Linked DNA regions of Microbispora hainanensis. The protein of the gene in region 1 interacts with the protein of each later gene in a pairwise test. Links are inferred from orthologs where the notes say so. Each region holds a gene or a part of one and is shown in the gene's direction. Other genes may lie near its edges.

What was found. The genes of interacting proteins can lie anywhere in the genome.
Region 2: the proteins of OHB01_RS03595 (region 1) and OHB01_RS34375 interact in binary tests that used the Escherichia coli proteins (3 or more experiments, as listed by UniProt). The link is inferred for Microbispora hainanensis from one-to-one orthologs.

Annotation. Positions count from the first base shown.
Region 1 is NZ_CP108086.1:796,037-800,383, forward strand. Bases 47-4,326 are described here. They hold OHB01_RS03595 (multifunctional oxoglutarate decarboxylase/oxoglutarate dehydrogenase thiamine pyrophosphate-binding subunit/dihydrolipoyllysine-residue succinyltransferase subunit), read left to right. Parts: upstream 47-430; coding sequence 431-4,126; downstream 4,127-4,326. Other genes in these bases: OHB01_RS03590 (B3/4 domain-containing protein), read left to right, coding at 47-234; OHB01_RS03600 (DUF6104 family protein), read left to right, coding at 4,220-4,326. Outside these bases: more of OHB01_RS03590, read left to right, coding at 1-46; more of OHB01_RS03600, read left to right, coding at 4,327-4,347. UniProt on the Escherichia coli protein: E1 component of the 2-oxoglutarate dehydrogenase (OGDH) complex which catalyzes the decarboxylation of 2-oxoglutarate, the first step in the conversion of 2-oxoglutarate to succinyl-CoA and CO(2).
Region 2 is NZ_CP108086.1:7,525,447-7,528,452, reverse strand. The notes cover bases 15-2,953. They hold OHB01_RS34375 (ABC-F family ATP-binding cassette domain-containing protein), read left to right. Parts: upstream 15-654; coding sequence 655-2,253; downstream 2,254-2,953. Other genes in these bases: OHB01_RS34365 (enoyl-CoA hydratase/isomerase family protein), read left to right, coding at 2,800-2,953; OHB01_RS34370 (helix-turn-helix domain-containing protein), read left to right, coding at 2,369-2,584; OHB01_RS34380 (acVLRF1 family peptidyl-tRNA hydrolase), read left to right, coding at 15-507. Also shown: more of OHB01_RS34380, read left to right, coding at 1-14; more of OHB01_RS34365, read left to right, coding at 2,954-3,006. UniProt on the Escherichia coli protein: Genetic data indicate it may be involved in ribosome assembly or function.

The DNA of each region.
Region 1 (4,347 bases):
CCGGAGATCGGCGAGGTGGTGTGGCGCGACGACGCGGGCGTCACCTGCCGGCGCTGGAACTGGCGGCAGTGTGTCAGGACGAGGATCACCGAGGAGACGGTGGACGCGCTCTTCCTGCTGGAACGCCTCGAACCGCTCTCCCTCGAGGCGCTGCACGCCGCGGCCGACGACCTTGCCGGTATGCTGACCGATATAGCTCCCGATATCCAGATCAAGTCGCGGCTCATCGGCTGACCAGCCGCTGTGACCAGGGGGTAAGGGACACCTCACCACCCAGACGGGCTATCCGCGCGTGACCTGTTTTATCGATCCTGGGAGGATGGGCCGGGACCTACGACCCGCCGGGGCGCACGTCGGTGTGTGAGGCGAGTAGCCTTGGACAGGTTCACCAAACATCAACGCCGATCTGCGGAAGAGGGCGATTTCCGCCGTGTCGTCTGAGTCGTCGCGGTCAAACCCGCTGGCAAGCTTTGGACAAAATGAGTGGCTTGTCGACGAGTTGTACCAGAAGTATCTCGAAGATCCAGAGTCTGTTGATCAGGCCTGGTGGCACTTCTTCGCTGACTACAACGGGACGGCCAAGCCCGCTCCGTCCAAGTCCGCCGCCGTCGCGAACGGCGCGACGGCGACGGCAGCGCCCGAGGCTCCCGCTCCGGTGAGCCCGGCTCCGCAGACGGCGCCTCCGCAGCCCAAGCCGCAGGCGAAGCCGGCGGCCAAGGCCCCCGCAAAGGAGCAGGCCCCCGCCAAGCAGCCGGCCCCCGCCGGCGCGGTCGAGGAGAAGCTGCGCGGCGCCGCCGCGCGCACCGCCGCCAACATGGAGGCGTCGCTGGTCGTCCCCACGGCCACGAGCGTCCGCGCGGTCCCCGCCAAGCTCCTGATCGACAACCGCATCGTCATCAACAACCACCTGTCCCGCGGCCGTGGCGGCAAGATCTCCTTCACCCACGTCATCGGCTACGCGATCGTCCAGGCGCTCAAGTCGATGCCTGAGATGAACTACTCGTACGCCGAGGTGGACGGCAAGCCGGTCCTCGTCAAGCCCGAGCACGTCGGGCTCGGCCTCGCGATCGACGTCCAGAAGAGCGACGGCACCCGTCAGCTCCTGGTGCCCTCGATCAAGCAGGCCGAGACCATGGACTTCCGCCAGTTCTGGGTGGCGTACGAGGAGATCGTGCGCAAGGCCCGCGCGGGCAAGCTCGGTGTGGAGGACTTCCAGGGCACGACGATCTCCCTGACCAACCCCGGCACCATCGGCACGGTCCACTCGGTGCCGCGCCTGATGCCCGGCCAGGGCACGATCATCGGCGTCGGCGCGATGGAATACCCCGCCGAATACCAGGGCGCCTCGGCGGAGACGCTGTCCCGCCTCGCGATCAGCAAGGTGATGACGCTCACGTCCACCTACGACCACCGGATCATCCAGGGCGCCCAGTCGGGCGACTTCCTGCGCCGCATCCACCAGCTCCTGCTCGGCGCCGACGGCTTCTACGACGAGATCTTCCAGTCGCTGCGCATCCCCTACGAGCCGGTGCGCTGGGTCCAGGACATCTCGGCCACCCACGACGACGACGTCGCCAAGTCCGCGCGCGTGCTGGAGCTCATCCACGCCTACCGGGTCCGCGGCCACCTCATGGCCGACACCGACCCGCTGGAGTATCGCCAGCGCAAGCACCCGGACCTCGACATCCAGTCGCACGGCCTGACGCTGTGGGACCTGGAGCGCGAGTTCCCGACGGGCGGCTTCGGCGGCAAGCCGCTGATGAAGCTGCGCGACATCCTCGGCGTGCTGCGCGACTCGTACTGCCGCACGATCGGCATCGAGTACATGCACATCCAGAACCCCGAGGAGCGGGCCTGGATCCAGGCGCGGGTGGAGCGGCCGCATTCCAAGCCCAGCCGCGAGGAGCAGCTCAACATCCTGCGCAGGCTCAACACCGCCGAGGCGTTCGAGACCTTCCTGCAGACCAAGTACGTCGGCCAGAAGCGGTTCTCGCTCGAGGGCGGCGAGTCGCTGATCCCGCTGCTCGACTCGGTGATCAGCTACGCGGCGGCCGAGCACCTTGACGAGGTCGTCATCGGCATGGCCCACCGCGGCCGGCTCAACGTGCTCGCCAACATCGTGGGCAAGTCGTACGCCCAGATCTTCGGCGAGTTCGAGGGCAACATCGACCCCCGCAGCGCGCACGGCTCCGGCGACGTGAAGTACCACCTCGGCGCGAGCGGCGACTTCACGACGCCCGAGGGCAACACGATCAGCACGTCCGTGGTGGCGAACCCCTCGCACCTGGAGGCGGTCGACCCCGTCCTCGAAGGCGTGGTCCGGGCCAAGCAGGACCTGCTGGAGCGCGGCGAGGAGGGCTTCACCGTCCTGCCCGTGCTCGTCCACGGCGACGCGGCGTTCGCCGGCCAGGGCGTGGTCGCCGAGACCCTGCACCTGTCCCAGCTGCGCGGCTACCGCACCGGCGGCACCGTCCACATCGTGGTCAACAACCAGGTCGGCTTCACCACCTCCCCCGCGTCCTCGCGGTCGAGCGTGTACGCCACCGACGTCGCGCGCATGATCCAGGCGCCGATCTTCCACGTGAACGGCGACGACCCCGAGGCGGTCGTGCGGGTCGGCCGGCTCGCGTACGAGTACCGCCAGACGTTCCGCAAGGACGTCGTCATCGACATGGTCTGCTACCGGCGGCGTGGTCACAACGAGGGCGACAACCCGGCGTTCACGCAGCCGCTGATGTACGACCTCATCGACGCCAAGCGCTCGACCCGCAAGCTGTACACCGAGGCCCTCATCGGCCGCGGGGACATCACGGTCGAGGAGGCCGAGCAGGCCCTGCGCGACTACCAGGAGCAGCTTGAGCGGGCCTTCACCGAGACCCGCGAGGCCGTCAAGCATCCACCGGCGCCCGGTGCCGTCCGGGTCCCCGAGCCCGACGAGCTGATCCCGTGGTCGCACGAGGACACCAAGACGGCGATCTCGGAGGAGGTCGTCAAGCGGGTCATCGACACCCAGCTCAACCTGCCCGAGGGCTTCACCGTCCACCCGCGTCTCGCCCCGGTCATCCAGCGCCGCGGCACGATGGTCGCCGAGGACGCGATCGACTGGGCGACCGGTGAGCTGCTCGCGTTCGGCTCGCTGCTCATCGACGACCACCCGGTCCGCCTGGTCGGTCAGGACTCCCGCCGCGGCACCTTCGGCCAGCGTCACGCCGTGCTGGTCGACCGCGTCACCGGCGAGGAGCACACCCCGCTCAAGACGTTCAACCACGGCACCACGAAGTTCTACGTGTACGACTCGCTGCTCAGCGAGTTCGCCGCGATGGGCTTCGAGTACGGCTACAGCGTGGTCCGCCCGGACGCCCTGGTCGCCTGGGAGGCGCAGTTCGGCGACTTCGCCAACGGCGCCCAGTCGATCATCGACGAGTTCATCTCGTCGGGTGAGCAGAAGTGGGGTCAGCGCTCCTCGGTCGTGCTGCTGCTGCCGCACGGCTACGAGGGTCAGGGCCCGGACCACTCCTCCGCCCGCATCGAGCGCTACCTGCAGCTGTGCGCGCAGGACAACATGACGGTGGCGCAGCCGAGCACCCCGGCGAACTACTTCCACCTGCTGCGCTGGCAGGTGCTGTCGGAGCGGCGTAAGCCCCTGATCGTGTTCACGCCCAAGTCGCTGCTGCGGCTCAAGGCGGCGGCCTCGGCCACCTCGGAGTTCACCTCCGGCGCCTTCCGACCGGTCATCGGCGACTCGACGGTGGACCCGTCGGCGGTCCGCAAGATCGTGGTCTGCTCGGGCAGGATCTACTACGACCTGCTCGCGCGGCGCGAGAAGTCGGGCAGGAACGACGTGGCGCTGGTCCGCCTGGAGCGCCTCTACCCGTTCCCGGAGAACCCGCTCAAGGCCGAGCTGGCCCGCTACAGCGCGGACGCGGAGCTGCTCTGGGCGCAGGACGAGCCCGTCAACATGGGTCCGTGGCCCTACCTCAGCCTGAAGATCGTGGAGAAGCCCGACCTGCTCGGGGGCCGCACCTTCCGCCGGGTCTCGCGTACGCCGAACTCCTCGCCGGCCGTCGGCTCGCACGCCAAGCACGACGAGGAACTGCACGGCATCCTGGACGAGATCTTCGGCTGAGCGAGGATCCCGTACCACTGAGGAGGTCCCCCACGCCCGTGGGGGACCTCTCTCCATGATCAGACCATTCACTGGAGCTCACTGGAGCGAGGCATGTACTTCACCGACAGGGGGATCGAGGAGCTCGTCGAGCGTCGCGGCGAGGAGGAGGTCAGCGTCGGCTGGCTCGCGGAGCGGCTGCGCGAGTTCGTGGACCTCAACCCCGAGTTCGAGGTGCCCGT
Region 2 (3,006 bases), 6.7 Mb from region 1 along the record:
GGCGAAGGCGGGCACGGACGCGAGGGCGGGGGCGACGACGGGTTCCGGCTTCCCCCGGCCGCGGCGGCGCTGGTGTCCCACGTGTGCCGGGAACGGACCGTCGGCGTGCTGCTGGCCCGGCTCGGCGGGCACGCCGCAGGCGTCTTCATCGGCGCCCGCCTCGTCACGGGCAAGGTCGGCTCGCGTCAGGTCCACGGGCGCAGCGCGGCGGGCGGGTGGTCGCAGCAGCGCTTCGCCCGGCGCAGGGACAAGCAGTCGTCCGAAGCGCTGCGGGCCGCCGCCGACGTGGCCGCCCGGGTGCTGCTGCCGAGGCTCGACGACCTGGAGGCAGTCGTGCTCGGCGGAGACCGGCGCTCGATCGACGAGATCAGGCGCGACCGCCGTCTCGCACCGCTGTTCGCCCTGGAGTCAGGCCCCTTCCTCACCGTGCCCGACCCCCGGATGCCGGTTCTGGAGGGTGCCCCCGCGCTGTTCCGCGCCGTACGGATCCGCCTGCTCGACCCCTGACGGCCGCGCGACGAAGGGGCGCGGGCGGGGTTTCGGCGCAGGCGATGGTGGACGGGGCGGCACTACACTTGAGCCCATGCGCACTCCCGATTGATCGCTCCCGGTGCCGATCCCGACCTCATCACCTACGGGAGTGTCCCCTTAATCATGATCATCGCAACCGATATCGAACTTCGCGCCGGCTCGCGCCTGCTCATCGAGGGCGCCTCGTTCCGGGTGAACCCGGGCGACAAGATCGGCCTGGTCGGCCGCAACGGCGCCGGCAAGACCACGCTCACCAAGGTCCTGGCGGGGGAGGGGCTGCCCGCCGCGGGCACGGTCACGATCTCCGGCAGCGTCGGCTATCTGCCGCAGGACCCCCGCACCGGCGACCTGAGCGTGCTGGCGCGCGACCGGATCCTGTCGGCCCGCGGCCTCGACGACGTGCTCCGCGAGCTGCGCGAGGCCGAGGCCGGGATGGCGGCCGACGACCAGCGCGTGCGCGACCGCGCGGTGCGCGCCTACGGCCGCCTGGAGGACCGCCTGCACGTTCTCGGCGGCTACGCGGCGGAGTCCGAGGCGGCCTCGATCGCGTCGAGCCTCGGGCTGCCCGACCGTGTCCTCGGCCAGCCGCTGGAGACCCTGTCCGGTGGTCAGCGACGGCGGGTGGAGCTGGCCCGGATTCTGTTCTCCGGAGCGGAGACTCTCCTGCTTGACGAGCCGACAAACCACCTCGATGCGGACTCGATCGGCTGGCTTCGTGATTTTTTGCGCTCGCACCAGGGCGGCTTGGTGATCATCAGCCATGACGTAAACCTTCTTGATGCGACGGTAAATCGGGTGCTCCATCTCGACGCGAACCGCTGCGTGATCGACACCTACAACGTCGGCTGGAAGGCCTATCTCGCCCAGCGGGAGACCGACGAGAAACGGCGAAAGCGCGAGCGGGCCAATGCCGAGCGGCAGGCGTCCGCGCTGCTTTCCCAGGCCGACCGCATGCGGGCGAAGGCCACCAAGGCCAAGGCGGCCCAGGACATGGAGCGGCGCGCCAGGCGGCTGCTGTCCGGCGTCGAGGGCGAGCGGCGCTCCGACCGCGTAGCCAAGCTCCGCTTCCCCGACCCCGCGCCCTGCGGGAAGACCCCCCTGACGGCCCGCGGCCTGTCCAAGTCGTACGGCTCGCTGGAGGTGTTCACCGACGTCGACGCCGCGGTCGACCGGGGCTCGCGGATCGTCATCCTGGGCCTGAACGGCGCGGGCAAGACCACCCTGCTGCGGCTGTTCGCAGGCATCGAGAAGCCCGACACCGGCGAGGTCGTGCCGGGCCACGGGCTCAAGCTCGGCTACTACGCTCAGGAGCACGAGACGCTCGATCCCGAGCGCACGGTCCTGGAGAACATGCGGTCCGCGGGGCCCGACCTGGCCGACGTCGACCTGCGCAAGGTGCTGGGGTCGTTCCTGTTCACCGGCGACGACGTGGACAAGCCCGCCGGGGTCCTGTCGGGCGGCGAGAAGACCCGTCTCGCCCTTGCGACGCTGGTGCTGTCGAGCGCCAACGTGCTGCTGCTCGACGAGCCCACCAACAACCTCGATCCGGCCTCCCGCGACCAGGTGCTGTCGGCCCTCGGCTCCTACACCGGCGCGATTGTGCTGGTCACGCACGACGAGGGCGCGGTCGAGGCGCTGAAGCCGGATAGGGTGATTCTGTTGCCAGACGGAGTAGAAGACGCATGGAGCGACGAATTTTCCGATCTTGTGGCGCTTGCCTGATCTTAATTTGAGCGGGTAGGGATCTTTTCCCGCGGAGTAGGTAGCCGATCCCGCCGAAATGACTGATCATGGGCTGAAGTAACGCTGCGGAAGTCTGGCACTACAGGAGGTACTCGTGGCCGAGACTCTGAAGAAGGGCACCCGGGTGACCGGGGCCGACCGGGAAAAGCTGGCCGCTGATCTTAAGAAGCGCTATTCCGCGGGTGAGAGCATCCGCGCTCTGGCTGCTTCCACCGGCCGGTCGTACGGGTTCATCCACCGCATCCTCAGCGAGTCCGGGGTGACTCTGCGCGGACGCGGCGGCGCGACCCGGGGCAAGTCCAAGCGCTAGAGATCCACCTCAAGACGCGCGACCGCAGCCGCTCGTTCCTGCTGGAGGAGCGGTCGCGTCCGACTCGCCAGAACGATATTCGGTAAGCTCGGGCGCGACCGCGGGATGAACAGGAGGGCGGACGTCCGGCACGGACGGTGCGCCGCACCGGACCGGCCGTGCGAGGCGACGTCGCTCCGCACCGGACGCAGGAGCAGGGCATGGCGGAAGCGGCAATGGGGGGGAATCTGGAGCACGCCCTTGGGACGGGCGAAGGCTCCGATGTGTCGACGATCTCGGCGGCCGCGCCGGCCGAGGTCGGACTGCGCTTCGAGGTGGACGGCGAGATCGCGACCGTCACTTTGGACCGGCCGGACAAGCGCAACGCGCAGACGTTCGCGACATGGTCGGCCCTGGCCCGGATAGGGGAGACCCTTCCGGAG